One region of the Bacillus sp. LQ16 genome, then DNA from elsewhere that is predicted to be linked to it. Evidence: riboswitches for the same ligand, from Rfam matches in the RefSeq annotation. Region 1 holds a riboswitch; each other region holds the start of a gene.
What was found. Region 1 has a riboswitch for S-adenosylmethionine ahead of AC3EMB_RS15970 (hypothetical protein). Riboswitches for the same ligand answer to the same signal wherever they lie in the genome.
Positions count from the first base shown of each region.

Region 1 (7,625 bases):
ATTAATGATTTATATGAAAAAGATATTGCGGATACTAGTGGATGGAAATATCGTGTGAACGGTGCTTTTCCAAACCATAGTGCTGGTGTAGCTACGGTAAAACCAGGAGATACAATTGAGTGGGTATACGTATTACAATAAGAAAGGCATTCGGTAAAGGGCTATGAAAATAAGTTTTTCTTCTTTACATCCTTTTGTGAATTTTTTCTATTATATCGGGGTGATGATACTATGTATGATGTGTCTTCATCCTCTTTTTTTAATTGGAGCAATAGTATTAATTATTATGTTAAATGTGATGCAAGGAAATAGCGAAAAGATAAGAAAGATGCTACCGAGCACAATTGTTTTCTTTTTTATGGTAATTTTATTTAATTCGTTATTAACGCATAGAGGTCGAACTACGTTGTTTTGGTTAGGTGATAGCCGTATTAAGCTTGAGGCGATTATGTTTGGAATAGTAATGGGGTTATTACTAGTTGCAGTTATGTTTACGTTTGCGTCATACAATGATATTATTTCCAGTCATAAATTTTTATATTTGTTTTCAAGAATTTCACCGAAAGTTGCATTGTTAACGATGATTACAGTGAGATTTGTTCCTTTGTTTATAAGGCGATTAAAGAAAATCACACTCGTTCAAAAGACGAAAGGTGTGCAGGTAGATTCAGGTTCGATAATTGAACGCGTCAAAAATGGTATGCAATTGCTGCAAGTATTATTAATTTGTTCATTGGAAGATGCACTGCAAACGGCAGATTCTATGCAAGCTCGTGGATTTGGTGTAACGAAACGTACGACATATATTCGCTATAGAATGGAAAAACGAGATTGGTATACGCTCAGTTATTTAAGTATTCTATTTATAATTGCTATCATATGTAGTACGTATGGCGGAGGAAAGTTAATCATTTATCCGAAAGTCGAATCTATTTTATTTCAGCAATACGATGGGATGATGTTTATCGTATTTACGATGTTTATTAGTTTACCAATTATAATGGAAGGAAGGGAATGGTTATGGTGGCGCATGCAGAAATAAACAATTTATCATTTGTATATACTGATGAAAACGAAAAAGCGTTACAGCATATTTCTCTTTCTGTTCAAAAAGGAGAGTTTATTGCACTTGCCGGCGGATCAGGATCCGGGAAGACGACTTTATTAAAACATTTTAAAAAAGAATTACTTCCAATTGGTAAGCGTACTGGGGATACATATTATGATGGTACTTTATTAGAAAATGTACCTGATTTGTTATCTGCTCAAGAAATTGGTATGGTATTTCAAAATCCAGAAAATCAACTCGTAATGGATACAGTTATTCAAGAATTAGCATTTTCTTTAGAAAATATTGGGTTACCATCACATATTATTCAAAAACGAATAGCAGAGCTTATTAGCTTTTTAGGATTTCAAGATTTATTGCATCAATCTGTTCACACGTTATCTGGTGGGCAAAAGCAACTTGTTAATTTAGCTGCGGTATTAGTTATGCAGCCAAAGTTATTATTATTAGATGAACCGACAGCACAATTAGATCCAATTGCTGCAAAAGAGTTTTTAGGATTATTAAAACGGATTAATGAAGAACTTGGAATTACGATTATTTTAAGTGAACATCGTTTAGATGAAGTTATCCCGCTTGCAACACGCGTTGTTTGTATGGATAATGGCTGTATTATGTATGATGGTAGTCCTAAAACTGTTATTACGAATATGTGGGGAGTAGAAACATTCCGTCCATTTATTCCGCAAATTCCAAGGCTATTTTTAGAGTGGAATGTGAGAGATATTCCGTTTACGGTGCGAGAGGCGCAAATGAAAATGAATAATTTTTCAGCGATATCATATGTAAATGAGCCAATAGCACAAAGTGAAAAGCAAGAGGTAATTTTAAGCGCAGAGCATATTTCATTCCAGTACGAAAAAAATAGTCCGCTTATTTTACGTGATTTATCAGTTTCGATTGAAAAAGGAAAATGGGTAGCGCTCGTTGGGAAGAACGGTACAGGTAAGTCTACACTGTTAACAATTTTAGCAGGATTACAAAAAGCGAGAAGAGGGAAAGTAAAGTGGAACGGGAAAGTGATACATAAAATTGATTCGAAAGAACGGTTTAAAAGTATTGGGTATGTATCGCAGTATCCATATTATCATTTTACATTTGATACAGTGTGGGATGAGGTGTATGAACGTGCACGTGAATTATATGGAGAACAAGGAAAAGAAATAGCAGAAGATACGCTAAAACAGTTTTGGTTGTATTCGCTTAAAGAACGCCATCCGCATGATTGTAGCGGAGGAGAGCAACAACTTCTTGCATTATGTACAACGTTATTATCAAAGCCAACGTTATTATTACTTGATGAACCGACAAAGGGATTAGATCCATGGAAGAAAGAAAGAGTAGGAGAACTATTTAGGAAGCTGCAAAAAGAAGGAACAACAATTGTAATGGCAACGCATGACATTGAGTTCGCTGCGAAATACGTTGATCAATGTATGATGTTATTTGATGGGACAGTCATTATGAATGATGCACCGAAAGAATTTTTTAGCGGCAACTTCTTTTATACAACATCTATCAATCGATTCATTCGAAAAGAATTGCCATATGCATTAACGTGGGAGGATGTGTACGAAGCGTGTCCAAACGATATGTTGCATTCATAATATGTATTTTTGCAGTAATAATAGGCACATTACTCTTTACTACACTTATTATGGACGGTTATTACATGTTAAGTAGTTTGTTTTTATTAGTTGTTATTATGTTACCTTTCTATATCCGTTTTGAAAGAAAGGCGTTTGTTTCACGTGAAATTGTTCTCGTTGCTGTATTAGCAGCAATTGCAGCAGTTAGCCGCGTACCATTTTCTATTTTACCGAGTGTACAACCAACTTCTTTTGTTATTATCGTTTCTGCAATTGTGTTTGGAAGTGAAGCGGGTTTTATGATCGGTGCAACAGCAGCGATTGTGTCTAACATCTTTTTAGGGCAAGGTCCGTGGACGCCGTGGCAAATGTTTTCATGGGGTATGATTGGTTTTATAGCTGGATTATTGCGTAATACATTTTTAATGAAAAAGCTATGGGGAAGACTCCTGTACGGATTGTTTGTTGGATTTTTATTTGGCTGGATTATGAATTTCTGGGGACTTCTCGGTTTTATACGAGAGGCAACGTGGGAAACAGTCATTTCGTATTACATCGCAAGTTTTTATTTCGATTTGAGCCATGCAATTTCGAATGTTGTCTTCTTACTATTATTTAGTACTTCTTGGATTACGATTCTCACAAGATTTAAAAAGAAATACGGTATATTAGATAAGCATAACATAGCATAGAAAAGCATACTCATATAAGGTAGGGTCGCGACTTACATATTCGTTTGCCTCTTTCATGCTTCTTACATATTGTAAGGAGCATTTTTTATTGTCAAAAAATAGTCCAATATATATCCGTTACTATATAAAATTATTCGTATAATAATAGGTGAGAACTATTTTCAAAAGGGAGGTGTATAGTTAATGAAGTTAGTTATTCCGAAGCAACATGGTGCATGGGCGATGCTTGCTATACCATTTCTATTAAGTGTCATACTTGGAAAACCTACTATATATCACATTCCATTGTTTATAGCTTGGTTCTTTATCTATTTAGCTACGTATCCATTCCTTATGCACATAAAACAAAAACGAAAAAAAGAGTATTTACATGCTTCAATTGTATATTTTATTATTGCGTTCGTATTTGGGATGATTTCTCTATTATATGAATGGCGCATTCTTTTATTCGTAATAGTCATGATTCCACTATTTATAGTAAATATGCATTATGCTCGTCAAAAAAATGAAAGGGCACTATTAAATGATATTTGTGCGATCATTGTGTTTTGTGTTGGTGGGTTAATTAGTTATTATTTTTCAATGAAACAAATCGATCATACAGCATTATTCATTGCACTTATTTCATTCTTATACTTTTTAGGTAGTACGTTTTATGTGAAAACGATGATACGTGAGAAAAATAATCCGAAGTATCGTTTTATATCTTGGGGTTATCATATTCTATTAACAATCATTGTATTTGCAATTAATCCGTGGTGCTCCCTTATTTTTATACCAAGTGTCATTCGAGCCATTATATTGTATGGCAAAAAAATTTCTATTATAAAAGTAGGGATTTTAGAAATTGTGAATTCTGTATATTTTTTAATCATAACGGCAATAATTATGAAGTATGCCATTTGAAAAAACTTCCCACCTTATGATGGGAAGTTTTTTCAATCTTGTTCTAAAATGTGAACGGTGTAATCGCAGCGTTGAATAGCTTGTTCGATCGCATAAAGGGATTGCTCAATACGAGCGCGATTAAAATCTTTTTCAACAGTCTGTAATGCTTCTTCTAAACAATGTTTTGCTTCTTGTAATGATTGAAAAGAATCTTGTACATATCCGCGAGCATTTTGATGCATTTCATAATCCTCCTTGCATATTCATATATGTATAGTATGAACAGTAAAGAAGAAAATATTATTTGTTATATTTGTTTGACAATTAAAATGAAATTACGTATAGTAAGAATTAAGTGAATATTTTCTTATCCAGAGAGGTGGAGGGACTGGCCCGATGAAACCCAGCAACCGCGATGCAGGTGCTAATTCCAGCAGAACATATTTGTTCTGGGAGATAAGACGAAGATATATACGTAACTTCTTCTTATCGGAGAGGTTTTTTTGTTGCAAAAAAACCGATTACGAAAATTTATATTAAGAAGAAAGGGGTTGCGCATTGCTGTGACACTCGAAAAATACGTAAAACTGCGTAGTACAGTTTATGAATATATGATAGAGCAAGATAAGCCAATATCATTGTTAGATATTCAAGAACATATCGTTTCGCATCATGAAGGAAAATTCACGAAAAAGATGTTACATCAATTTTATTTATCAAGACTATTAGATGAACTGAAACTGGATGGGAAAATTACATTAGCTGATGAATATCTCTATACTGAAAAAGGGGTATTTTATAAGGCGAGAAAAGGGAGCTAAGCTCTCTTTTTTTTAAAATAACGGAGTATGTAGAGTAAAAGACTGCTTAAGCAGCCTGATACAGGGAATGGTGTTGAGTGTGTAGTGTCAAAAATTGAATGTGCCTGAAAGAGGCAATTCGTATCGGCTGCAAATGAAAAGAGACACCTTCGCCGAATAGGTGTCAGTCGTTTTGCAAAATAGACTTGCTATTTAACAGTTCTTAGAATAACATGCAGGGGTTTGGAAGTCAAAAGGGAATTAAAGGAAGGGGTACAATTATGTACGCTTACTTATTAAAAGATATAACGAAATGGATCCCAAAGTACGTTGTAGATAAGGGATATGAATATTATGAAGATGGACATGTAGAAGATGTTGAAATACAAGATAACAAAGTGTTTGCTTTCGTTACTGGAAATGCAGGGAATTATGAAGTAGTTATTGATCTCGAAGATTTTTCAAAAAGTAGTTGCGAATGTCCGTATGAAAATTATTGTAAACATATGGCGGCAGTTGTTTATGATATTCAAGGTGCTGGTGAGAGTGCAGTTAAAGAGAAACTGAAAGATTTAGAAAAAGAAGAGTTACTTACTGTATTAAATCGACTGTTGCAAAGTTCGAAAAACATGCAAATTGTAGAGAAGATGTTAAAGAAGGGGAAACTTTAACTTATAGAGGGAGTTGTTATGTAGTGAACGTACTAATTGTATACGCTCATCCTAGTCCTTCAAGTTTTAATGCGGCGATTTTAAATCATGTGCAAAAAGGACTACAGGAAACAAATCATTCAGTTACCGTACTTGATTTATACAAAGAACAATTTGATCCAGTCCTCGTATTTAATGAAGAGAAGAAAAGACGTGATTTAGTAAATGAAGAAGAAACAGCTCGATACAGAACGTTAGTAGAAGAAGCAGATACAATTCTATTCATCTATCCAATATGGTGGTGGGGGATGCCAGCTATTTTAAAAGGTTTTATTGACCGTATTTTCGTAGCTGAATTTGCTTATAAATATGAAGGGGCTCTGCCGAAAGGATTATTGCAAGGGAAAAAAGCGTGGGTTATTAATACGTTAGACTCGCCTCTATGGTACGTCGCATTGTTATATCGATCAGCAGATTGGATTATGATGAAGAGAGGTGTTTTACGTTTTTGTGGCATTCGTGATATAAAACGGTCAGTGTTTCAATCTGTGAAAACGAGTAAAGTATCAAAGCGCGAAAAATGGTTATTACAAATAGAAGAAAAGGCTCGTACATTATGAATGAAGTCGATCGTATTATAAACTGTTGTCAGTATGATAACGAACTTTTTCGAAAGTATATTACGTGTTTACTTCAATTGAAAAAATGCAGCGATACATTTCAACAAATTCAAATAGAGTTAAGAAATGATTATTTAATAAGAGGAATTTGTGAAAGAGAAGTAGATGAGGTAGTAAGGGGAAGTAAAGAATATGAAACATATTTTCTTCCTAAAGCGTTACAGTGGAATTTTTTGAGGGAACATCCATACTTGATTGGAAAAATTTGCGAAGATTTTTTTGCATTTGAGTCATTACATCTTACGGAGTTAGAGTGGGAGAAGATTATAAATCGCGTGGGAAATAAGTCATTTATTATGTAAAAAAGCTAGTATAAAACTAGCTTTTCGTTTAAATAAATAAGAAGCATAGACTAATGATAAAACCTGCATATAGTAAGTTCACAACGCAAAATCCCATAATGTCACGAGCACCTAAACCAGCTATCGCTAATGCTGGTAATGCCCAGAAAGGTTGAATTAAATTCGTCCAAGCATCGCCCCACGCAATGGCCATTGCAGTTTTTGCAGCAGGTACACCAAGTTCAGCGCCAGCTGGAATCATAATTGGTGCTTGCACGGCCCATTGACCGCCACCAGATGGAACGAAAATATTAACGATACCAGCACTTAAAAAAGTAAAGAGCGGGAAAGTTGATTCGTTTGAAATGCTAATAAAGAAATTAGAAATAGCTCCTCCAAGTGAAAGTCCTTCACTATTTGCTCCAATCATCATGCCCATAATTCCTGCGTAAAACGGAAATTGAAGTAAAATGCCAGAGGCACTTTTCGTAGAGTCTGAAAAAGCGCGAATATACTGAATCGGAGTGCGGTGGAAAATAAGTCCAGCAATTAATAACATAAAAATCACGATATCGAGAGTAAGATTAAATCCTTTCGTATAAAAGTAATTGAAAATATAAATGAGACCTAACAATCCAACGCAAAGTGTAATAATGATGCTATTTTCCATTTTTTCAGCGAATGTATTTTTTTCTACTTCTTGAGCAGCAGCTTCTTCATGGAACACGCTAGGATCTACAGTTATCGTATGTTTTTCATCTGGATGCATCGCTTTATTAATGAGAGGCATCGTAACGAGAAAAATAATAACTGGAACGAGAGCGTATGGTGAGAATAACGTTTCTGTTATCGGAATTGCCTCTTTAATACTTCCAGCAGTCGTTTTAATTAACGTTTCACCGCCTGTTGCTAACGTAAGAGGGATAGAGGCAGAAAGACCGGCATGCCAAATGAGAAATCCAGAGTAAGAAGAGGC
Region 1 is NZ_CM173491.1:3,185,491-3,193,115, reverse strand. It holds gene AC3EMB_RS16000 (DUF4430 domain-containing protein) at 1-141, shown strand, start outside; gene AC3EMB_RS15995 (energy-coupling factor transporter transmembrane component T) at 164-1,042, shown strand; gene AC3EMB_RS15990 (ABC transporter ATP-binding protein) at 1,015-2,676, shown strand; gene AC3EMB_RS15985 (ECF transporter S component) at 2,649-3,350, shown strand; gene AC3EMB_RS15980 (YwiC-like family protein) at 3,534-4,256, shown strand; gene AC3EMB_RS15975 (hypothetical protein) at 4,289-4,480, opposite strand; SAM riboswitch class I at 4,603-4,701, shown strand; gene AC3EMB_RS15970 (hypothetical protein) at 4,742-5,059, shown strand; gene AC3EMB_RS15965 (SWIM zinc finger family protein) at 5,320-5,709, shown strand; gene AC3EMB_RS15960 (NAD(P)H-dependent oxidoreductase) at 5,733-6,308, shown strand; gene AC3EMB_RS15955 (group-specific protein) at 6,305-6,670, shown strand; gene AC3EMB_RS15950 (short-chain fatty acid transporter) at 6,699-7,625, opposite strand, start outside.

Region 2 (7,625 bases), 2.4 Mb from region 1:
GAGAAATAAAATAAAGAAGTAGGCAATTGCCTACTTCTTTATTTTTTAATTTTTGCGTATCTTAGTTCTGGACTAGAACCGATAATGAACTGAACACCAGATACTGATGGTTTTTGTAAATATGAAGCACTTGGGAAAATAATTGGGATTAATGGTGAATCTGTAAACATAATATCTTCCGCTTTATGCAATAAGTCAAAACGCTTATCTTCATTTTGTTCAACTTCTGCTTCCTTCACTAAAGCATCAAATTCTTTATTATGCCATTTTGCATAATTGTTTGGACCATCACCTGCATATAAATCTAATTTAGTAATTGGGTCTAATAGAGAACCGCCCCATCCCATATATGCTAATTGGAAATCACTTTGCTTATATGTGTCGATGTAACTCTTCCACTCTTTATTTTCTAATTTAATATCTACGCCCAGATTTTTCTTAAACATTTCTTGCATTGCTTCTGCTACTTTTTTATGTTGTGTATCTGTAGTGAATTTTAATGTTACTTCAGGTAATGTAGACCAGCCTTGTTCTTTCATGCCTTCTTCTAATAATTTTTTCGCTTCTGCTGGATCAAATTTAACGTAACCACCTTTTTCTTTACGGAAATCACGCCCACTTTGTGTTTTTGCTCCTTCTGGAACGAATGCATTTGCTTCTTGTGCATTGTTTTTATACAGTTTTTCAACAATAAACTTACGATCAACTGCTAAAGAGAATGCTTTACGTACTTTCGCATTTGTGAAAGGCTCTTTTTCTACGTTAAACGAATAAATATAAGATGAAAATCCTGCAACACGTTTATATTCTTTATTTCCTTTTTCTTTTTCAATCATCTCTTGTGGTAAACCACTTAGTAAATCTAATTCTTTTGATTTAAATAATTGATACGCTGTTTTAGAGTCTGGAATAATACGAAACTCAATTTCTTTTAATGTTACCTTTTTATCGTAGTATTCTTTATTTTTTTGTACTGTAATACCCTGGTTATGCTTCCACTCTTTTAACTTGAATGGTCCATTCGTAATTAACTCTTTTGGATCTGTTTTTAATTTATTATTATCATCAATTGATTTTTTAGATAATGGAATGAATAATGAACTTGCTAATTTCTGTTTAATAGAAGCAACTGGATGTTCAAGAGTTACCTTTAATGTTTGAGGATCAACGACTTGAATACCAACTTGTCCCTCTTCACCTTTTCCAGTATTATATGCCTCTGCCCCTTTAATGAAATACATTTCTGTCGCATTCATAGAACCCGTTTTCGGATTTAATAATCGCTTCCATGCAAATTCAAAATCATTTGCCGTAATAGGAGAACCATCTGACCATTTAATATCTTTCTTCAAATGGATTGTATATTCAGTTCCATCAGCATTTACTTCTTCTTTCTCTGCTAATTCATTTTGATATTTCCCATCACTATCTTGCGTATATAAACTTGAAAACAACTGCCCAATGATATAACCTGACGTGCTATCTGTTGCAATAGCAGAATCAAGTGTGTATGGATCACTACTAATATTCGTTACTAATCGATCGCCTTCTCCCTTACCAGCACTCGCCTTTTGCGTCTCTTTCTTACCGCAAGCGACCGAAGTAATCGCTAAAACAGTCATAATGATAAACAGTAAAAACTTCTTCATCCTACATTCTCCTTTAACCCGAAATTTTTGGTGTTGATGCTAACAATGTTTTTGTATAAGAATGTTGTGGATTACGGAACACTTCGTCCGTATTTCCAAATTCAACAAGTTCTCCTTTATATAAGACAGCCACTTTTTCACATAAATAGTGAACCATCGGCAAATCATGTGCGATAAATAAATATGTATAGCCTTGTTCCTTTTGAATTTTTTGCAGCAGATGTACAATTTGAATTTGCAATGAAACATCTAATGCTGAAATTGGTTCATCAAGAATCAATACTTCTGGCTCACACAATAACGCTCTTGCAATAGCAATTCGTTGACGTTGTCCTCCGCTAAATTCGTGCGGATAGCGATCGATATATCGTCTATCTAATCCCACACGTTCTAGCGCATCACCTGCTACTTTATCCTTTAATCCTTTATCACCTAAACCGAATGAAATATAACCTTCCGTTACGCTATCGCGTACTTTCCAGCGCGGATTTAATGCTGCTGTGGAATCTTGAAAAATGAACTGTACTTTCTGTAAGAAATCACGTTTATGAGCTGCCTTCAACTTGTGAACGACTTGACCGTTATAATCAATTTCACCAGACGTTGGGCTCTCGATCCCAGCTATGAGCTTACCAAGTGTTGTTTTTCCTGAACCACTTTCACCAATAATGCCAAGTGTTGTTCCTTTCGGAATAGAAAGTGATATGTCTTTTAACGCTGTGATTTTTTTACTTTTACTTCCATACGTTTTCTTTACTTGCTTTATAGTAATTAAATCTGTCGTCATGAGGCATTCACCTTCTCTTTTGATTTCGCTTTATTATGCTCTAGAACATGTTGCCAACAATGTGAACTATGCTCCTTAGAATATGTGGTTCTCTCTGGAAAACGATGAATACATTCTTTTATCGCTACTGGACAACGATTTACAAAAGGACAACCAAAGCTATTTAATGTTTCAATGGAAGGTGTGGTTCCTTCTATAGCACGTAATACCTTTTCAGAATCATCCATATTCGGAATTGCTTGTAGTAAGCTTTTTGTGTATGGATGTTTAGGGGAACCTATCACTTCCTCTATCGTTCCTTTTTCAACGACACGTCCCCCATACATAACAACTACTCGATCAGCTACTTCACGTACAAGTGCCAAATCATGTGTAATTAATAAAATACTCGTATTTTGTTTTTCTTTTCTTTCTTTTAATAGCCCCATAATTTGTTTCTGAATCGTTACATCTAACGCTGTTGTCGGCTCGTCTGCAATTACAAGCTTTGGGTGACAAGCAAACGCAATTGCTAAACAAATACGCTGCCTCATACCTCCGCTTAATTGATGTGGGTACTGTTCAAAGCGTTTCTCTGCTTCATGTATCCCTAAACCTGTTAACAAGTTAATCGCAATTTCCTTCGCTTCTCTTTTCGATTTTTTCCCATGTTGCAAAACTACTTCTGTAATTTGTTTGCCTACCTTCATCGTTGGGTTTAAAGATGAAAGCGGATCTTGAAATATAAAGGAAATATCTTTTCCGCGAATTTGATTCCATTCTGACTCTTGTAAATTCGTTAATTCCTTTGCTTGGAAAGCTATATTCCCATCATCGATATGAATTGATTCTTGATTCAAGCCGATAATGGATTGTGCTGTGACACTTTTTCCCGAACCACTTTCTCCTACAAGTGCAACTATTTCACCTTCGTTAATAGAAAAGGAAACATGTTTCACAATCGCTTGCTTACTATTCTCTTTTTCAACGGCTAACGTTACGTTTTCTAAAGATAAGATTTGTGCCATGTTTTTTCTCCTTTCGATTTCGTTTGACGATTTTTGGATCAATCGCATCTTGCAAACCATCACCAATTGCATTAAATGCGAACATAATGAGAGCAATCATGATTGCTGGGAAGAATAGCTGCCACCATTCCCCACTCAATAATGTCCCAAGTGCATCATTCGTCATCGTCCCCCAGCTTGCTGCCGGTGATTGCACTCCTAGTCCGATAAAGCTTAAAAATGATTCTGAAAAAATAGCTGCTGGAATTGTAAATGATAAATTCACGATAATAATCCCTGTTAAATTCGGAATTAAATGCCCATATATAATTTTCATATGTGATGTACCTAATCGCTCTGCTGCAATAACAAACTCTCGTTGTTTTAAAGACAATACTTGTGCTCGAATGAGACGAGCCATTCCAATCCATCCCGTTAATGCAAGAGCGATAATAATGGTGAAAAGACCTGGTTTCATAACAATTAATAGTAAAATAACAATTAATAAATATGGGATGCCGTATAATACTTCAATTCCTCTTATAATCCACTCATCAATTAACGTTCCAAGGCGATTACGTCCTCTCACATATCCACTAAATCCACCAATCAGTACACCAAGACCTATATCGAGGGCAGCTGCTACTAATCCAACTGTTAGTGAAATCTTCCCACCAGCCCAAGTACGTGCCCAAATATCTCTCCCTAGATCATCTGTTCCAAACCAATGTTCACTACTCGGCGGTAAATTTGTTGCCTCTTTTACTTGTTCACTCGCAGTAAATGAAGTTAAACTTTCGCCAATAAGCGAGAAAACAATAATTAGCAATAACGTCACTGTTCCTAAAACTGCGATTGGATTCGATATAAACTTACGAAACACTTCTTTCTTTCTGCTAATCTTTTGCTGATCTTTATTTATCGTTAATTCTTTTTTCTCTTCTTTCGTTAATAACTGTTCATTAATCTCATAAGCCCCCATTTAAATATCCCCCCTCCTTATGTAATAGAACGAATACGCGGATCAACAATGCGATGAATAATATCTGTAATGAAAATACAAGCAATTAATAATGCACTATAGAAAATCGTTGTTCCCATAATCACCGGATAGTCTCGGTTAAAAATACTATCTACAAAATATTTTCCTAGGCCAGGAATTGAAAAGATTTTTTCAATAACGAAAGTCCCTGTTAAGAGTCCAGCCATTAACGGTCCAACAAATGTAAGTACTGGAACAATCGCATTTCGAAGAGCGTGCCTTATAATAATCTTCTTAATTGGTATACCTTTTGCTCTTGCTAGCTTAATATAATCACTCTGCAGTACTTCGATCATATTAGAACGAACAAACCTTGTAATAACTGCGATTGGCCCTAACGCTAATGCAAAGGATGGCAATACCGTATGTTCGAATGTTCCCCAAGAGGCTACTGGTAAAAACTCAAATTGGATAGCGAATACTTGTATAAATAGTGGCGCTAAAATAAAACTTGGAATAGAAATACCTAAAATTGCGAGCAAACTCACACTATAGTCAATTACTCTCCCATGATAGAGAGCAGCAAATGTCCCTGCCGCAATTCCTACTAACAATGAAATAACAAGTGCTTGTAGACCAATAATTGCTGATGGACCAAAGCCAGTTGTTATAATTTCTGATACACCTTGCCCGGTTGATTGAACAGATTCACCAAAATCAAAATGAACTACACCGTCTAAATAAGCAACATATTGATTCCATAACGGTTCATCAAGGTGATACTTCGCTCTCATGTTTTGGATCACTTCTTCAGGAAAGATTTTTGCATCTGATGAAAATGGATCTCCCGGAATAATATGCATAATTAGAAATGTCACTGTCGTAATAACCCATAGTGTGAACACCATAACCGATAATTTTTTAATTACATACACTTCAATAACCCCCTAAACACATGAATTTACTTTGTTTTATGAACGTACTTTTTCCATTACTCCCTTTTCTATTTTTAGAATACAAAAAGCCTTGATCTTAAAAAATAAGATCAAGGCTTAACAAACAAAGGCCCATCACTTATCTTTCAAGACTTGCTTGCTGGAATTAGCACGGTGTTCCTATTACAGAACCCGCTGCTGAGGTGTCATAGGGCCAGTCCCTCTACCTCTCTGGATAAGTAAATTGCTATATTATTATTTGGTTCAAATTGTATATTTCGAATTATAATTCTGAAAAATTGAAAAGTCAATCAGATTGGATAAATTTAGAAAAATCAGTTTTTAATTCATTTATCGAGATTACAGGCTTATAATAAAAAGAAATAATGTTAAAGGAGTTATAAGATGGATCCCTTACTTCTTGCTACTATAGGATTATCCTTAACTATCGTTATACTTGTCATCATCGGCTTCTATAAACTCTTTATTAAAAAGAAACGTATCACTTCTTTCTTATACCCCTTTCGATAATATTACCGGGCAAACTATTTCCGAATTTCACGAAGAACAGAAAATATTAGTATCCGAGGATGCAGACGGAGATGGTAAGAAGAAAAAATAACCTTGCACAGGCAAGGTTATTTTTTCGTTTCTGCTTGAAAGCGTTTATAGTATGTCGATGCTGTTGCAAAATTAATTTCTATATCACGAATCAACGATGAATCTTCTTCTTTAGCTAACTTCTGTAATTTTTTCATCGCTTGTTCCGATTCATTCAAGAAACCAACATATACTTCATGTTCTTGCTCTTTCGACTTCGGCACACGAATTTCTTTACGTATATGATCAATATCTTCTAACATGCTCGTTGTTACCTTTTGCACATCTTCTTTATATGTAGCATTCGTTATTTCCTTACCGCCCTTTTCTTTTGCCACTTCAAATAACTGCAGTGCTTTATTAATTTCTTTATTCATTTTTATATCGTATTTTTCATGTACTGCAAGGTATTCTTTCATCTCTTCTGTTTGTTCAGCAGATTGCTCTACCTTTTCTTTCGTTTCTTTCGTATCTTTATTTCCATTACACCCTGCTAGAAGGAGCATACTTCCCATTACAGCAATACCCAAAACCTTCTTCATCTCTTCTTCTCCTTTTATCTACAGCTATTACTCATTATAGTTTCTTTTATCTCCACTTGTTATTATACCGAGAACGCCCTACTTTTTACACTTAAGACGACATCGTAATATATATACCAACATGTTTGTCACAGTATCGTCACTTTATACAAATAACTTTTGCAATGCTTTACTACATCACCTTACAAAACTGTAAGCACACATAAAGAACAAACCATGCTAGACTTACATATGCATAACGCAAACATATGTAAGTTTTTAAGGAGAATCATCTATGTACAACACAATGCCTTTTATGGGAGAAGATATTCGTGTCCTTATTCGCGAAAAATCACTTCATATCGAAAATACAGAGAGCCTTCGCCGCGTATTAAAGAAGAAGCATGCTCCATTTAAGTTAGCTCAATATTTAAAACAACAACATACAAATCAATTTCATACCGTGCTAAATATATCGGATAAATCATTAACAATCGAAATCATCGGTCATGTCTACATTGGAAACTTCGCAGATATCTTAAAAGAAATCCCACGTATACCGAAGATTGCTCCTATTATCGTTAAAAAAGCGTATAAAATTACGGACCATACCGATATTATCGACTGCGGGGAAAAAGAAGTCGATAGTAATCGCTGGGTGTGGGATAAACTTGCTGTTTTATATGATACGATCATGAATAATATGTATGAGGTATTTCAAAGAAATGAAAAAAAGAACTGATTCAAACATTCCCTTTGAATCAGTTCTTTTTTGTTAAGCCTCTAAATTTTGTCTTTGTTGCAGTTCAAACTGCTTCTCACTTCTTCTGGCCATAAATAGATAACATAATACTGCCCCTACTTCACAAAGCGCAATAACAACACCCATCGGTAACGCTGTATTACTCCCACCAATACCTACTAGCGGAGCGACAAGCGCTCCTGAAATGAACTGTAATAAGCCTAATAAAGCTGACGCTGTTCCTGCAGCTTGCTTCTGATTTCTCATCGCTAATGAGAACCCAGTTGTTGATACCACCCCGACACTTGATACAACAAGGAATAACGAACATAAAACACCGATTAAACCTATTCCTAGTACGATTGTCAGTAGTAAAGATAGGCCACCAACAGCTGCGATAATAATACCAGCAACAAATAATGT
Region 2 is NZ_CM173491.1:180,735-188,359, reverse strand. It holds gene AC3EMB_RS01085 (YusW family protein) at 1-14, shown strand, start outside; gene AC3EMB_RS01080 (peptide ABC transporter substrate-binding protein) at 39-1,649, opposite strand; gene AC3EMB_RS01075 (ABC transporter ATP-binding protein) at 1,663-2,436, opposite strand; gene AC3EMB_RS01070 (ABC transporter ATP-binding protein) at 2,433-3,443, opposite strand; gene AC3EMB_RS01065 (ABC transporter permease) at 3,400-4,404, opposite strand; gene AC3EMB_RS01060 (ABC transporter permease) at 4,422-5,339, opposite strand; SAM riboswitch class I at 5,476-5,581, opposite strand; partial or broken gene AC3EMB_RS01055 (DUF3951 domain-containing protein) at 5,745-5,961, shown strand; gene AC3EMB_RS01050 (hypothetical protein) at 5,978-6,481, opposite strand; gene AC3EMB_RS01045 (hypothetical protein) at 6,756-7,202, shown strand; gene AC3EMB_RS01040 (multidrug effflux MFS transporter) at 7,236-7,625, opposite strand, start outside.
Region 2: it holds a riboswitch for S-adenosylmethionine, as region 1 does, so the genes downstream of both, AC3EMB_RS01060 (ABC transporter permease) here and AC3EMB_RS15970 (hypothetical protein) in region 1, are expected to answer to the same signal.

Region 3 (7,625 bases), 590 kb from region 1:
TAATTATTGAATGCTCAGAAAATCAATTGAAACAAGTATTTATTAATATTTTGCAAAATTCAATCGAAGCTATGCCAAATGGTGGGGGAATTTCAATTCACATAAAAGAAATAAATGATGATGGTGTCATTATTCATGTAATAGATGAAGGAATAGGAATACCTGAAGAAAGAATTAAGAGATTAGGTGAACCTTTTTATAGTACGAAAGAAAAAGGGACTGGTATTGGATTAATGTTAAGTTATAAAATTATTGAAAGTCATCAAGGGACAATTAGTATCATGAGCGAGGTTGGGGTCGGGACAACAGTAACTATTTACTTACCGAAAGTACTAAATAAACAATCTCTTTCTAATTGTGACGACAAATGTATAGCGATACGCACTAGTAGTAATTCTTAAATCAATTAATACCCAATAACAAAGCGATTAGTGAAAACTAAACTTTTTGTTATTGGGTATTTTTTATATTTAATTTAGTAAACTTTACCTTTTCTTTACCTTTGTTTTAATTTCTATTAAGTTTTAAACATTATATTAATATTTGTACAAAGCAATGTATAGAAATTGTACATTACTTTTAATATAGAAATATGATTATTATTTGGAATATTGTAAGGAGGAGATTATGACAAGGTGAAAAAGCAAGAGAAGAAAAGTGGTAGAGTAGTACCTCTCCGGTTAAATATTTTATTCCTTTGTGTATTTTTATTATTTTCTGGCATTATTATTCAGTTAGGGAAAGTGCAAATTTTTGATGGAGAAACATATAAAAATGAAGTAGAGAAGAGAGAAAATGCAACCGTGGGCCTTTCTGTACCACGTGGGAAAATATTTGATCGTGAAGGAAATCCAGTAGTTGATAATAAGTCTTTACGTACGATTACATATACAAAGGTGAAAGGTGTAAAACAAGAAGAAATATTAAAATCAGCAAGACAACTTGCAGACATTATTGAAATGCCACAAGAAGATATTGATAAGTTAACTGAGACTGATAAGAAAGACTTTTGGATGCAATTAAATCCAGAACTTGCTCAAGACTTAGTATCCAAAAAAGAAATAGATAAGTTCCGAAATAAGGATATTACAGGAAAAGAGCTAGACAAAAAAATAGAAGATTTAAAAAGGAAGCGCGTTACAGATAAAAATCTTCAAGAACTAACAGCTAAAGATATAGAAGTGTTAGCTATTAAAAGTAAAATGACCTCAGGTTTTCAAATGGCACCTCAAATTATTAAAAAGGACGTTAGTGAACAGGAATATGCGGTGATTAGTGAAAATTTAGCGAACCTTCCAGGGGTAGATGCATCAGTTGATTGGGAGAGAATCTATGTAAATGATGGTCTATTCCGTTCTGTCCTTGGTAACGTTTCAAATGCTGATGAAGGATTGCCACGTGAAAGATTAGATTATTATTTAGTGCGTGATTATAGTCGAAATGATAGGGTCGGCAAAAGTTATATCGAACAGCAATACGAAGATGTACTTCATGGTACAAAAAAAGAAGTAAGAAGCATTGCTGATAAACAAGGAAATACTATTAGAACGGAAACTGTTACTGAAGGGAAAAGCGGTAAAAATTTAACTTTAACAATAGATATGGAATTGCAAAAAAAAGTAGAGGAGAGCATAGAAAAAATATTAAAACAATATAAAGGATCAGAATCAATGTTAGACCGTGCTTTCGTAGTGATGATGAATCCAAAAAATGGTCAAGTATTATCAATGGCTGGGAAAAAGCTTGTAGAAAAAGACGGGAAAATGGAAGTAGAAGATTACGCTTTAGGCACGCTGACTAGTTCTTATGAGCTTGGATCCACGGTTAAAGGTGCGACAGTGTTAACAGGATTTGAAACAAATGCAATAACTCCTGGAACACATTTTTATGATGCACCTATGAAGTTTAAAGGAACTAAGGAGAAGAAGTCTTGGAAAAATTTTGGTGATATAGACGATCTAAGAGCGTTACAAGTATCTTCAAACGTTTATATGTTTAATATAGCATTAAAAATTGCTGGAGTGGATTATGTAAAAAATAGTTCGCTAGATATTAAACAAGAATATTTTGATAAAATGAGGTATTATTTCAGGCAATTTGGACTAGGCGTACAAACTGGTATTGATTTACCAAATGAAACTGCAGGCCAAATTGGAAGAAAAGATAATCAGCCTGGTTTCTTATTAGATTATTCTATTGGACAATATGATACGTATACACCACTTCAGCTTGCACAATATATTTCGACTATCGCAAATGGAGGGTATCGAATGAAACCGCAAATTGTTCAAGAAATTAGAGAACAAACCGTTCAAAAAGATGAGGTTGGTAAAGTAGTACAATCAATAGAACCCGTTGTTTTAAATAGAATCGATATGAAACAAGAATATATTAATCAAGTAAAAGAAGGATTTAGAAAAGTATTTCAAGAAGGAGATGGAACGGGAGTAAGAGCGTTCCAAAAAGCACCATATAAACCAGCTGGTAAAACAGGGACCGCACAAACTGTATATGGTGGAGAAAATGAAATTGGGCGAAATGCGAAAGGCGATCGTAGAGAATGTTATAACTTAACATTGGCTGGATATGCGCCATATGATGATCCAGAAGTAGCATTTTCTGTTGTAGTACCGTGGGTTGAAAATGATAAATCGGGCATTAACTCCGATATTGGAAAAGAAGTTTTAGATGCTTATTTTGATTTGAAAAATAAGCGATTAACTGGTGAAGCGCCAAAAACAGATAACTCTAAAGAGAATTAAAATGGACGAAACGTCTCTAGCATTCATGTGAACTAGAGGCGTTTTTACCTGGGAATAGATTGGAAATGAGGTATATATGAAGCTGTATATTCTAAAATATTGGAGGAACATATGTAGCTACATCTTAATTATAATAGGGGTTATTTTTATTAATAAGTCATTTTTATTTTGTATGGTAGAAGGAATTTCGATGCAACCTACTTTAAATGAAAAAGATTATATACTTGTTAATAAGGTAAACGTCTGTTTATCGTCTTTTCATCATGGGGATGTTGTCATCATAAAAAAAGAAGACGAGCCTACTTACTATGTGAAACGAATTATTGGATTATCGGGGGATAATATACAATTAAAAGAGGCTGAGGTATATATTAACGGTAAAAAGCGTGATGAGTCGTATATACATTTAGATATGTTACAAGTATCCAATCGTTTTTCAAATTTTAGAGAAATAAACGTTCCTACGCATAAATTATTTGTGTTAGGTGATAATCGTAATCATAGTAAAGATAGTAGGAATACACTTGGACTTATTGATGAGTCAAATATAATAGGTAAGGTAGAAATGGTATTTTATCCATTTGATCATATAAAATGGATAAAATAATTCTATTAACGATTCACATTTTATAAAATAAATCATATATTGATAGCATAGGACAAGCAGAAAAGCTTGTTCTAACCTCACAGAACACTCCTTATCACGGTTAGGCATCTACATAGGTAGATGCTTTTTTTATGTTGATGACTGAAAATTATTTATCAACATAATGTAACAAGCACTTTAGGACTATTAGGGGACGATTATATGTACAAATAACAGTATGCTTAATTAAAACAGTGAAATATAAGGAGTGAGGAATAAGTGCTAAATATTTTAGTGGTTAATTTTCCAGCAGAGGGACATGTAAACCCTACATTAAATTTAGTAAAAGCCTTTACTGAACGAGGGGATCACGTACATTATATTACAACGGCAAACTTTAAGGATAGAATTGAAGATTTAGGAGCTACTGTACATACTCATCCAGATCTATTAAAGGAGATTTCTATTGATGCTGAAACTTCATCTGGATTAAATGCTTTCTTTCATGTGCATGTTCAAACTTCTTTATATATATTGGAAATTACGAAAAAATTATGTGAAAGTATAAATTTTGATTTCGTAATTTATGATATATTTGGCGCGGGAGAGTTAGTAAAGGAGTATTTACAAGTTCCAGGTGTAGTTTCCTCACCTATATTTTTAATTCCTTCAGAGTTTTTGAAGACATTACCTTTTCATCCAAATGCAGATATACCATTCCAACCAGAGGAGATCTCTGAAAAATTACTAAATCAGATGGAACATAAATTTGGAGTAAAACCAAAGAATAATCTTCAATTTATGAATAATAAGGGTGATGTTTGTTTCGTATACACAAGTCGTTATTTCCAACCTAATAGCGAATCGTTCGGAGAAAATAACATTTTTATTGGACCGAGCATTTCAAAGCGTAAAACAAATATAAAGTTTCCACTGGAATCACTTAAAGAGAAGAAAGTTATTTACATTTCAATGGGAACACTGCTTGAAGGACTCGAACCATTCTTTAATACTTGTATTGATACTTTTTCAGATTTTGATGGGATAGTTGTAATGGCAATTGGTGATAGAAATGATATTTCAAAAATAAAGCAAGCGCCAGATAATTTTATAATTGCTCCATACGTACCTCAATCAGAAATATTAAATGAAGCAGATGTTTTTATTACACATGGTGGTATGAATAGCGTACACGATGCCATTCATTATAATGTCCCATTTGTAATAATACCGCATGATAAAGATCAGCCTATGATAGCGCAAAGATTAACTGAGCTTGAAGCGGCACATAGACTATTGAAAGAACATGTTAATGTACACACTTTAAAAGAGGCCGTAACAGATGTTCTTTCAAATGAAAAGTATAAACATGGTATAAGAAAACTTAATGATAGCTTTTTAGAATGTGGTGGTTCAAAAGAAGCAATTGCAGTTATTGAATCTCTTTTAAATAAAGTAAAAATTTAATTGGTGGGGCTTTACTGCCTGCAAATAGCAGGATAAATAGTCATAACTTTATACAAGCATAGAGGTTCTCACCTTTATGCTTGTATATTCTTATCCAGCAAATTGCACAGCAGTATTTGCATGTAAAAAAGCAGTATCAAAAACGGGAACAGTGAGATCATTTTGGGAGATGAGTAAAGGTATTTCAGTGCAGCCTAATAATATACCTTCAGCACCATTTTGAATTAATGATTTTGTAATTTGTAATAACTCTTCTTTAGATGTTTCTGAAATAATCCCTCTACTTAATTCATCTAATATGACATGGTGGATAAAAGTTCTTTCCTCGTCATTGGGGATAATTGTCTCAATGTTATATTTCGCTAATCGTGATTTATAGAAATCTTGCTCCATCGTTTGTTTTGTTCCTAATAGTCCGATACGTTTTATATTCTGTTCTACCATTTCTTTAGCACTTACATCACCAATGTGAAGAAGCGGGATAGATATTGCTTGTTCTACTTCCTCGGCAAATAGATGTACGGTATTTGAACACATTAATAAACATTCAGCCCCAGATTTTTCAACTTTCTTTGCAACTGTAACTAGTTCATTTTTCACTTCTTCATATTGATGGTTTTGTAATAAAGTAGTTACTTCACCAAAATCCATACTATATAAAACTAACTTTGCATTTTGATCGTATTGAGAGAGTGTAAGCGTATTAATATGTTTATAGTATAATGATGTAGATTCCCAACTTAATCCTCCAATCAAACCAATCACTTTCATAATGCATTCCTCCCGAAACGATTTTGAATTCATTATTTCACAATTCCGATAAGAATACAATGATTTAAATGCGCCATTTAACAAAAAATAAAAATAGTAAGAAAAGTGTTGAAATTTACACTTTTTAGTGCCATAATACGAATTACAAATTAATACTTATCCAGAGAGGTGGAGGGAACGGCCCTAAGAAACCTCAGCAACCCCTATGCAATTTTATAGGAAGGTGCTAATTCCGCAGAGGACACGTTGTGTTTTTTGAAAGATAAGAGGATTCTTGAACGTGAAAGAAAATGACCTCTTATATAAGAGGTCATTTTTTGTTGTATAGAAAGGGAGTGTAGATGCATAATTCATTTTTAAATTAAATATAGAGTAATAAAAGTTGACTAATATGAGAGGGGAATTGTAATGAACAAATTATCAACAAAGTTAGTAGTAGCAATCGGTATTGGAGCAGCATTATACGGGATATTAGGACTTTGGGGATTTTCTATTGCACCGAATACATTTATTAAACCAGCATTAGCTATATTAACTGTTTTTGGAGCATTATTTGGTCCAGTGGCAGGACTCTTAATCGGACTTATCGGTCATACCGTAACAGATACGATTGCTGGATGGGGGATTTGGTGGGGCTGGGTTATTAGTTCAGGGATTATTGGTTTTTCGATGGGTCTTATTCAAAAAAGAGTTGGTTTTAGTGTGAAAAACGGGTCGTTTAACAAGGGGCATATTTCTTATTTAGCAATTACTGGGTTAGTTGGTATTGTCATTGCTATTATATTTGCTGGGGCATTCGATATTATTGTGATGGGAGAACCATTTGACAAAATTGTTATACAAGTATTAGGAGCAACAATTTCCGATGTTATCGTTTTCTTAGTAGTTGGATTGCCACTTACAATTGGCTTGACAAAATCTAATAAGAAACATACACATTTAAAAATTGAAAAGTAGGGATGTTAACATGAAACCAATTATTTCGTTTGAACAATTCACCTTTCAATATGGGCATGCTGCGCAGCCTACTTTAAGTGATATTACCTTTCATATATACCCTGGGGAAAAAGTACTAATTGCTGGACGAAGTGGTTCAGGAAAGTCGACATTAGCTCATTGTATAAATGGGCTAATCCCATTTTCTTACGAAGGGACTAGTACAGGTAACGTTTTAATTGCCGGTAAAGACCCGAGGGAAGGAAGTATTTTTGAACAAAGTAAGCAGGTAGGAACAATTTTGCAAGATCAAGATGCTCAATTTATTGGTCTGACAGTAGAAGAAGATGTAGCTTTTTATTTAGAAAATGAATGTGTAAAGCAAGATGATATGAAAAAGATTGTTTCGGACTCATTAAGAAAGGTGAAGATGCATACGTTTCATAAACAAAGTCCACATGAATTATCAGGAGGTCAAAAGCAAACAGTTTCTCTAGCTGGTTTATTAACAACAAATGCGGATATATTATTGTTCGATGAACCGTTAGCGAACTTAGATCCACTAAGCGCCGTACATACGATAGAACTTATGAAAGATATACATGAGCAATATAATAAAACGATTGTTATTATCGAACATAGGATAGAAGAAATTTTAAAGCTGGATTTAGACAAAGTTATATTAATTGATGAAGGTAAAGTCATTGCAATAGGAACACCAAAAGAAATCTTAGCGTCAAATATATTGCCACGTATTGGCTTAAGAGAGCCTATTTACATCGAAGCATTAAAGAGATTACATTTTGATCGTAATAATGACGTAATATATCCAATGGAAAACCTTCAAAAAGAAAAGATAGGCAACGTTCTAAAAGAGTGGATGGAGAAACAAGTCATATTAAAAGGTAATACTAAAAACAAGGAATTACTTAAAGTGGAGAATTTATCATTTTCATACCCTAATAAACAAAAAGTATTAGAAAATGTAAACCTTTCAATATATGAAGGAGAAATTGTGGCACTGTTGGGACATAATGGAGCAGGGAAATCCACATTAGCTCATAGTCTTATAGGCATAAACAAAATGAAAAATGGGAAAATCT
Region 3 is NZ_CM173491.1:2,592,681-2,600,305, forward strand. It holds gene AC3EMB_RS12900 (PAS domain-containing sensor histidine kinase) at 1-401, shown strand, start outside; gene AC3EMB_RS12905 (peptidoglycan D,D-transpeptidase FtsI family protein) at 636-2,762, shown strand; gene lepB (signal peptidase I) at 2,839-3,369, shown strand; gene AC3EMB_RS12915 (macrolide family glycosyltransferase) at 3,628-4,815, shown strand; gene AC3EMB_RS12920 (aspartate/glutamate racemase family protein) at 4,906-5,586, opposite strand; SAM riboswitch class I at 5,740-5,855, shown strand; gene AC3EMB_RS12925 (ECF-type riboflavin transporter substrate-binding protein) at 5,995-6,543, shown strand; gene AC3EMB_RS12930 (ABC transporter ATP-binding protein) at 6,554-7,625, shown strand, end outside.
Region 3: it holds a riboswitch for S-adenosylmethionine, as region 1 does, so the genes downstream of both, AC3EMB_RS12925 (ECF-type riboflavin transporter substrate-binding protein) here and AC3EMB_RS15970 (hypothetical protein) in region 1, are expected to answer to the same signal.

Region 4 (7,625 bases), 1.7 Mb from region 1:
GACGAGCCATTCGGAAGCGTAGAATCTGTTAAAACAGTTTCTGAGTTATACGCACCTGTAAGCGGTAAAGTTGTAGCAGTAAACGAAGAATTAAGTGACCAACCAGAACTTGTTAACGAATCTCCATACGAGGGTGCATGGATGGTTAAAGTTGAACTTTCTGATGCAAGCCAAGTTGAGAAGTTATTAACTGCAGAAAAATATGCAGAAATGACAAACCAAGACTAATTATAGTCGACTAAAGGACAGCCTTTGTGCTGTCCTTTTTTATTTTGTGTAAAATAATGAATGTAGAATCATATACTAATTATCGTGTAGGAGAACGTTTTTTGAAAAAACTTTTTCGTTTAATCTTTATGCAGGTCTAGCCGTTTTTGTTTTTCGTTGTCTAGCTCCAGCGACTAGATTGTTCGGTGGCTTCGCTTCTTCCTACAAGGCAAAAAGCGCCTCTACGTCAGAAGCTCCATCCCCCTCACAATCTAAATGAGCCGCTTGCGCTTTTCATTGTCTAGCTCCAACTCCTAGCCCTTCATGTCTAAGAACCTTCCGCACGAGAAGACAAAAAGCGTCTTCTGTACGGAAGAACCTTAGCCAACAGGGCTAAACAGTCGGTTTCGCTTTTCTTTTGCAAAAATAAACAGGAAACAACATGAAAATAACGAATATACTATATACTAAGTTCAAGGTTGTATAGTATATGGTGATCGGGTGATGACATATGATTTATGTGGAAAAAGTCATTATTGTAGAAGGTACATCAGATAGAAGAAAGATTGAATCTATTATTCGTGAACCAGTGGAAATTGTTTGTACAAATGGTACAATTGGTTTGTCGAAAATGGATGAGCTCGTTGATCAGTTTTTTGATAAGGAAGTGTATGTGCTAGTGGATGCTGATGATGCTGGAGAAAAGTTAAGGAAACAATTTCGAAAAGAATTTCCGCAAGCCGAGCATATCTATATTGATCGCTCGTACCGAGAAGTGGCAACTGCGCCATCTACACACTTAGCAAATGTATTATGGGGAGCCGACATTGACGTTTATACAGAATATTTACGGTAAGGAATGATAGAAGTGATCGATTGGACAGGAGCCGAAGCTACAGCCCTAATAGAGAATGAAGAAAAAACAGTGTTATATGTATATACTCCAATGTGTGGAACATGCCAATTAGCAAAAAAGATGTTAACAGTCGTTGAGATGACAATTGAAGGCCTCAAAATTGGGATGTTAGATTTAAATTATGCTCCGCATTTAGCGAAAGAGTATGGGATTGAAAGTGTACCTTGTTTACTTGTTTTTGAAAATGGGACACTGATGAAGAAGATATATGCATTTCATTCGGTTGAATATTTATATACGGAATTAAAGTAGGCGGCAAAATTTTTGCCGCCTCGACATATTTCTTGGGAAATATGTCGAGATGCAGGATGGATACAGTATTTGTCGAGCGAAAATAACAGGATTGCTCTTTAGTGAGAGGGAATGGTATGTAATAGAAAGTGATATGAAGGATGTGATTTAGGGTGAGATTATATTCTTTGCTTCAATCATTTGTAAATTACGCTAATGGTCAATATCATTTAGAGCCACTTTTAAGACAAGAAGAAAAAACTGTTAATTTCCGCTTTAGAGATGAAAGTTGTTCGTTACAAATTTCAAGAGATTATATAGAGCTGGTACATGAGGAAAGAGGAACGGAACAAATCATTTGCTTAGACGAAAAGGATATAGAACAATTGGTGAATGGAAATGTACGATTGCAAATGTTAATGAATGATGGACGTGTACAATATTCAGGAACGTACCGAACGATGTTATTAGTGGAATCGATGTTTCATATATGTAAACCGATGTCAGTAGGTGCTTAAAATTCTGAAGTTTCATTTTTTACGAAAATTTCTGTTGACATGGTGAGTGTATATTGATACAATTCAAGTCATAAAATATAGACAATTTCATAAATTTCAAATCAGACGAAAATTGAATCTGATTTCTCTTATCAAGAGAGGTGGAGGGACTGTGCCCTGTGAAGCCCGGCAACCGTCAACTTATGTTGAAATGGTGCCAATTCCTGCAAAGCGAATGCTTTGAGAGATGAGAGAGAGGGATAATGTTGTTATATACGCATATAAACCTTTCTGCTTCTCTAAAGCAGAAAGGTTTTTTTATTGTTTGAATGTGGAGGACATTCAAATAATAAAAGTAATGATAACAGTGGACTACACGCATTAAAAATAAAAAATTGCGGAGTCGACCTAAACAAAAAAGGGGTGAACATCATGATTCTATTAGAGAATGTAAGGAAAATATATAAGGCGAAAAGCGGTGATGTCACTGCTGTAGATAACGCCAATTTAAAAATAGAAAAAGGCGAAATATTTGGTGTTATCGGATATAGCGGCGCTGGGAAAAGTTCTTTAATCAGATTGTTTAATCAGTTAGAGAAACCGACTTCTGGCCAAATTACAATTGCGAATCGTGTTATATCAGCAATTACAGGAAGTGAACTTCGTAAGGCAAGGCAAGAAATCGGAATGATTTTTCAGCACTTCAACTTACTTTGGTCACGAACTGTACGTGAAAATATAGAGTTTCCACTTGAAATTGCAGGTGTTGATAAAACGAAGAGAAGAAAACGTGTTGATGAATTAATTCATCTTGTTGGATTAGAAGGAAGAGGAGACGCGTACCCATCTCAGCTGAGCGGGGGACAAAAACAACGCGTTGGGATTGCAAGAGCATTAGCTAACAACCCACAAGTACTTTTATGTGATGAGGCAACGTCAGCTCTTGATCCAGAAACGACAGATCAAATTTTGGATTTACTATTAGACATTAATAAGCGCCTTGGTTTAACAATTGTACTCATTACACATGAGATGCACGTAATTCGAAAGATTTGTAATCGAGTGGCGGTAATGGAGAGAGGAAAGATTGTAGAAACGGGTCCAGTACTTGATGTATTCCGTAATCCGAAGCAAGATATTACGAAACGATTTGTACAGCAGTTAACAGATTCTGAAGATACAAATGAAACGATTGAAAGTTTAATTGAAAAATATCCAGATGGAAAAGTGATTCGTTTGCAGTTTATCGGTGAGGCTGTAGAAAGACCAGTGCTTCAACGATTGATGCAACGCAGTGATATAGAAGTTAGCATTTTGCAAGGAAATATCGCACAAACGAATAACGGTTCTTACGGTAGTTTAGTTGTTCATTTAAATGGTGAGGAAACAGCGATCCAGCAAGCAATAGAAGGAATTCATCAAGATCAAGTAGAGCTGGAGGTGATTGCACATGGATAAGTTACTCGCAAATGTTGATTGGAATCAAATGTTAGAAGCAACTGGTGAAACGTTATATATGACGGCAATCGCAGCTCTTGCGACATTTGTTTTAGGACTAATTTTAGGATTGTTACTCTTCATGACAGCGAAAGATAATTTATGGGAAAACAAATCAATTAATACGGTGATTGGAGCATTCGTAAACATATTCCGTTCTATACCGTTCATCATTTTAATTATTTTATTAATCCCATTCACAAAGATTCTTCTTGGAACAATTCTTGGAGCAAGTGCAGCGCTGCCAGCTTTAATTATTGGAGCGGCACCATTCTACGCGAGAATGGTTGAAATCGCACTTCGCGAAATTGATAAAGGTGTAATTGAAGCTTCAAAAGCAATGGGAGCAAAAACAAGCACAATTATTTTAAAAGTATTGATTCCAGAATCGTTACCAGCATTAGTATCTGGTATTACAGTTACGACAATTGCTTTAGTAGGCTATACAGCAATGGCGGGAGTTGTTGGTGCTGGTGGTCTTGGAACACTTGCTTACTTAGAAGGATTCCAGAGAGGGAATAACGATGTAACAATCGTTGCGACAATTTGTGTATTACTAGTTGTATTTTTAATTCAGTGGATTGGTGATAGTTTAACGACTCGAATAGATAAACGATAATAAAAAACGGGAGGATGTTTCAAATGAAAAAATTATTACTTACGGCACTTATTTCAACTTCAATTTTTGGTTTAGCTGCTTGTGGCGGGAAAGATAAAGATGAAAAGAAACTTGTTGTTGGTGCTTCTAACGTACCGCACGCTGAAATTTTAGAAAAGGCAAAACCGTTACTTGAGAAAAAAGGAATTGAGTTAGAAATTAAAAAATTCCAAGACTACGTATTACCAAATAAATCGTTAGCGGATAAGGATTTAGATGCAAACTACTTCCAACACATTCCGTATTTAGAAAAAGAAATTAAAGATAAAAAATATGACTTTGAAGTAGCAGGAAAAATTCATTTAGAGCCAATTGGTGTATATTCTCAAAAATATAAGAGCTTAAAAGAACTTCCGGACGGTGCAACAATCATTATGAGTAATTCAGTTGCTGATCATGGACGTGGTTTAGCGATTTTACAAAAAGAAGGCATTTTAAAGATTAAAGACGGAATAGATCCAGTTAAAGCAACTCCAAAAGATATTGCAGATAATCCGAAAAATCTAAAATTCAAAACGGATATCGAGCCTGGTTTATTGCCACAAGTGTATAACAATAAAGAAGGCGATGCTGTTTTAATTAACTCTAACTATGCAATTGATGCAAAGTTAAATCCGGAAAAAGATGCCATTGCAATTGAAGGAAATGATTCACCGTACGCAAACATAGTAGCTGTTCGTAAAGGCGATAAAGATAAGAAAGAGATTAAAGCTCTTGTAGAAGTATTACATTCTAAAGAAATTGAAGACTTCATTAATAAAGAATATAAAGGGGCAGTTGTTCCTGTAAAAGAATAATTGCTGAAAAGGGCTGGTCTGATGCCAGCTCTTTTTCATAACTACATAACTATTGGGGAGAAGGGGACATCATATGAAAAAGATTCTATTGTCAGTTGTTACAGCGCTGTCTGTATTTACATTAGCTGCTTGCGGAGGGAAAGATGAGAATAAGCTTGTTGTTGGAGCTTCTAACGTGCCACACGCTGTTATTTTAGAAAAGGCACAGCCGATATTAGAGAAAAAGGGTATTAAATTAGAAATTAAAAAATTCCAAGATTATGTGTTGCCGAATAAAGCGTTAGCGGATAAGGAAATTGATGCGAACTACTTCCAACACATTCCTTACTTAGATAAAGAAATCCAAGAAAAAGGATATAAAATTGTAAACGCAGGAAAAATCCATTTAGAGCCAATGGGCATTTATTCTAAGAAATATAAAAGCTTAAAAGACTTACCAGATGGCGGGACAGTGATTATGAGTAATAACGTAGCGGAGCGTGGCCGTATGTTAGCATTGTTACAAAAAGGCGGCGTGATTAAGCTTAAAGATGGTGTAGATGTGGTTAAGGCGACAGTAAAAGATGTAGTCGAAAATCCGAAAAACTTAAAATTTAAAACAGATGTTGAACCCGGACTTTCACCGAAGTTGTATGAAAATAATGAGGGAGATGCTTTATTCATTAATTCGAACTATGCAATTGATGCAAAATTAAATCCAACGAAGGATGCAATTGCGATTGAAGGAGCAGACTCTCCGTATGCAAACATCATTGCAGTTCGTAAAGGTGATGAGAAGAAAAAAGAAATTAAAGAGCTAGTAGAAGTGTTACATTCAAAAGAAATTCAAGATTTTATTAATAAAGAATATAAAGGTGCTGTACTTCCGGTAAGTGAATAAATATAAGGAAAGGACTGGGAAATTACCAGTCCTTTTTTCTTTATATAAATAAGAAGAAAGGTGTATCATAGAAAGATGTAAAGGAAATACTTATATACATTTGTGAAAAAACGGTTACTTTTTTTCGTCGTTTGCGATATCATTTTATTTGATATAAAATTAGAATGAGAATAAAATGAGAATATGAACGTTTTAGGAATTTTTAAAATGTATATATAGGATTAATGGAGGTATTGAGATGGCTGGTTCTACATTAACGGTTAAAGACTTACACGTATCAATTGACGGCAAAGAAATTTTAAAGGGTGTAAACCTTGAAGTAAAAGGTGGAGAAATCCACGCAATTATGGGACCTAACGGAACAGGTAAATCAACTTTATCTTCTGCAATTATGGGTCACCCAAAGTATGAAGTAACAGAAGGTAGCATCATCATTGACGGTGAAGATGTATTAGAAATGGAAGTAGACGAGCGCGCACAAGCGGGTCTATTCCTAGCAATGCAATATCCAAGTGAAATTAGCGGAGTAACAAACGCTGACTTCTTACGTTCTGCAATTAATGCACGTCGTGAAGAAGGCGATGAAATTTCTCTTATGAAATTTATCCGTACATTAGATAAAAACATGGAATTCCTAGAAATGGATCCAGAAATGGCACAACGTTACTTAAACGAAGGTTTCTCTGGTGGAGAGAAAAAGCGTAACGAAATTCTTCAATTAATGATGATTGAGCCAAAAATCGCAATCTTAGATGAAATCGACTCAGGTCTTGATATCGATGCATTAAAAGTTGTATCTAAAGGTATTAACCAAATGCGCGGCGAAGAGTTCGGTTGCCTAATGATTACGCATTACCAACGCTTATTAAACTACATCACTCCAGACTTCGTTCACGTTATGATGAACGGTCGTATCGTTAAATCTGGTGGCCCTGAGCTTGCACAACGTCTAGAAGCTGAAGGTTACGACTGGATTAAAAAAGAATTAGGTATTGAAGACGAAACAACAGAGCAAGAAGCGTAAGAGAGGAGCATAAACATGACAATCGGTACATTACCTTTCGATCAAGAAACAATCCGTCAACGCGCAAGCGAAGTAAACGAAGCTGCTTGGTTGACTGAGTTCCGCTTACAAGCTCTTGCAAAAGCAACAGAACTTCCAATGCCAACGCCTGATAAAACGAAAATTGAAAAATGGGACTTTATCGGAAAAGGCGACGCTGCTAAGCAAGAGCCTGTAAGTTCTTTAACAGAGCTTCCAGAAGCAGTGAAAAACTTAATCGATGAAAATAACAGCGTATTAGTGCAACGTACTGGTACAACTGCGTTCGTTTCTTTAGCAGACGAAGCAAAAGACAAAGGTGTTATTTTCACAGATATCGTAACAGCTGCAACAGAGCATGCTGAACTACTACAAAAGTATTTAATGAAAGACGGCGTGAAAGTAGACGAGCATCGTCTAACTGCACTTCATGCTGCATTAATCAACGGCGGTGCATTCGTATATGTTCCGAAAAACGTTGTTCTTGAAACTCCACTTCAAGCTGTATTCTTAGTAGACGGCGAAGAAGCTAACGTATATAACCATGTATTATTCGTAGCTGATGCGAACAGTACTGCAACTTATGTAGAAAACTATGTTGCAAATGAAAATGCTAAAGGTATTGCAAATATCGTAGCAGAAGTAATTGTGGAACAAGGCGCACAAGTGAAATTCGGTGCGGTTGATCTATTAGCAAAAGACGTAACAACTTACGTTAACCGCCGCGGTGTTGTTGGACGCGACGGCCGCATTGATTGGGCTCTAGGCCTTATGAATGATGGAAACACAATTTCAGAGAACGTTACGAACTTAATGGGCGACGGTTCATATGCTGATACGAAAACAGTAACAATTGGCCGTGGTAACCAAACACAAAACTTTACAACTAAAGTTGTTCAC
Region 4 is NZ_CM173491.1:4,843,146-4,850,770, reverse strand. It holds gene gcvH (glycine cleavage system protein GcvH) at 1-228, shown strand, start outside; gene AC3EMB_RS24680 (toprim domain-containing protein) at 719-1,063, shown strand; gene AC3EMB_RS24675 (thioredoxin family protein) at 1,067-1,375, shown strand; gene AC3EMB_RS24670 (hypothetical protein) at 1,528-1,872, shown strand; SAM riboswitch class I at 1,998-2,105, shown strand; gene AC3EMB_RS24665 (methionine ABC transporter ATP-binding protein) at 2,284-3,309, shown strand; gene AC3EMB_RS24660 (methionine ABC transporter permease) at 3,302-3,967, shown strand; gene metQ (methionine ABC transporter substrate-binding lipoprotein MetQ) at 3,991-4,803, shown strand; gene metQ (methionine ABC transporter substrate-binding lipoprotein MetQ) at 4,877-5,683, shown strand; gene sufC (Fe-S cluster assembly ATPase SufC) at 5,922-6,707, shown strand; gene sufD (Fe-S cluster assembly protein SufD) at 6,723-7,625, shown strand, end outside.
Region 4: it holds a riboswitch for S-adenosylmethionine, as region 1 does, so the genes downstream of both, AC3EMB_RS24665 (methionine ABC transporter ATP-binding protein) here and AC3EMB_RS15970 (hypothetical protein) in region 1, are expected to answer to the same signal.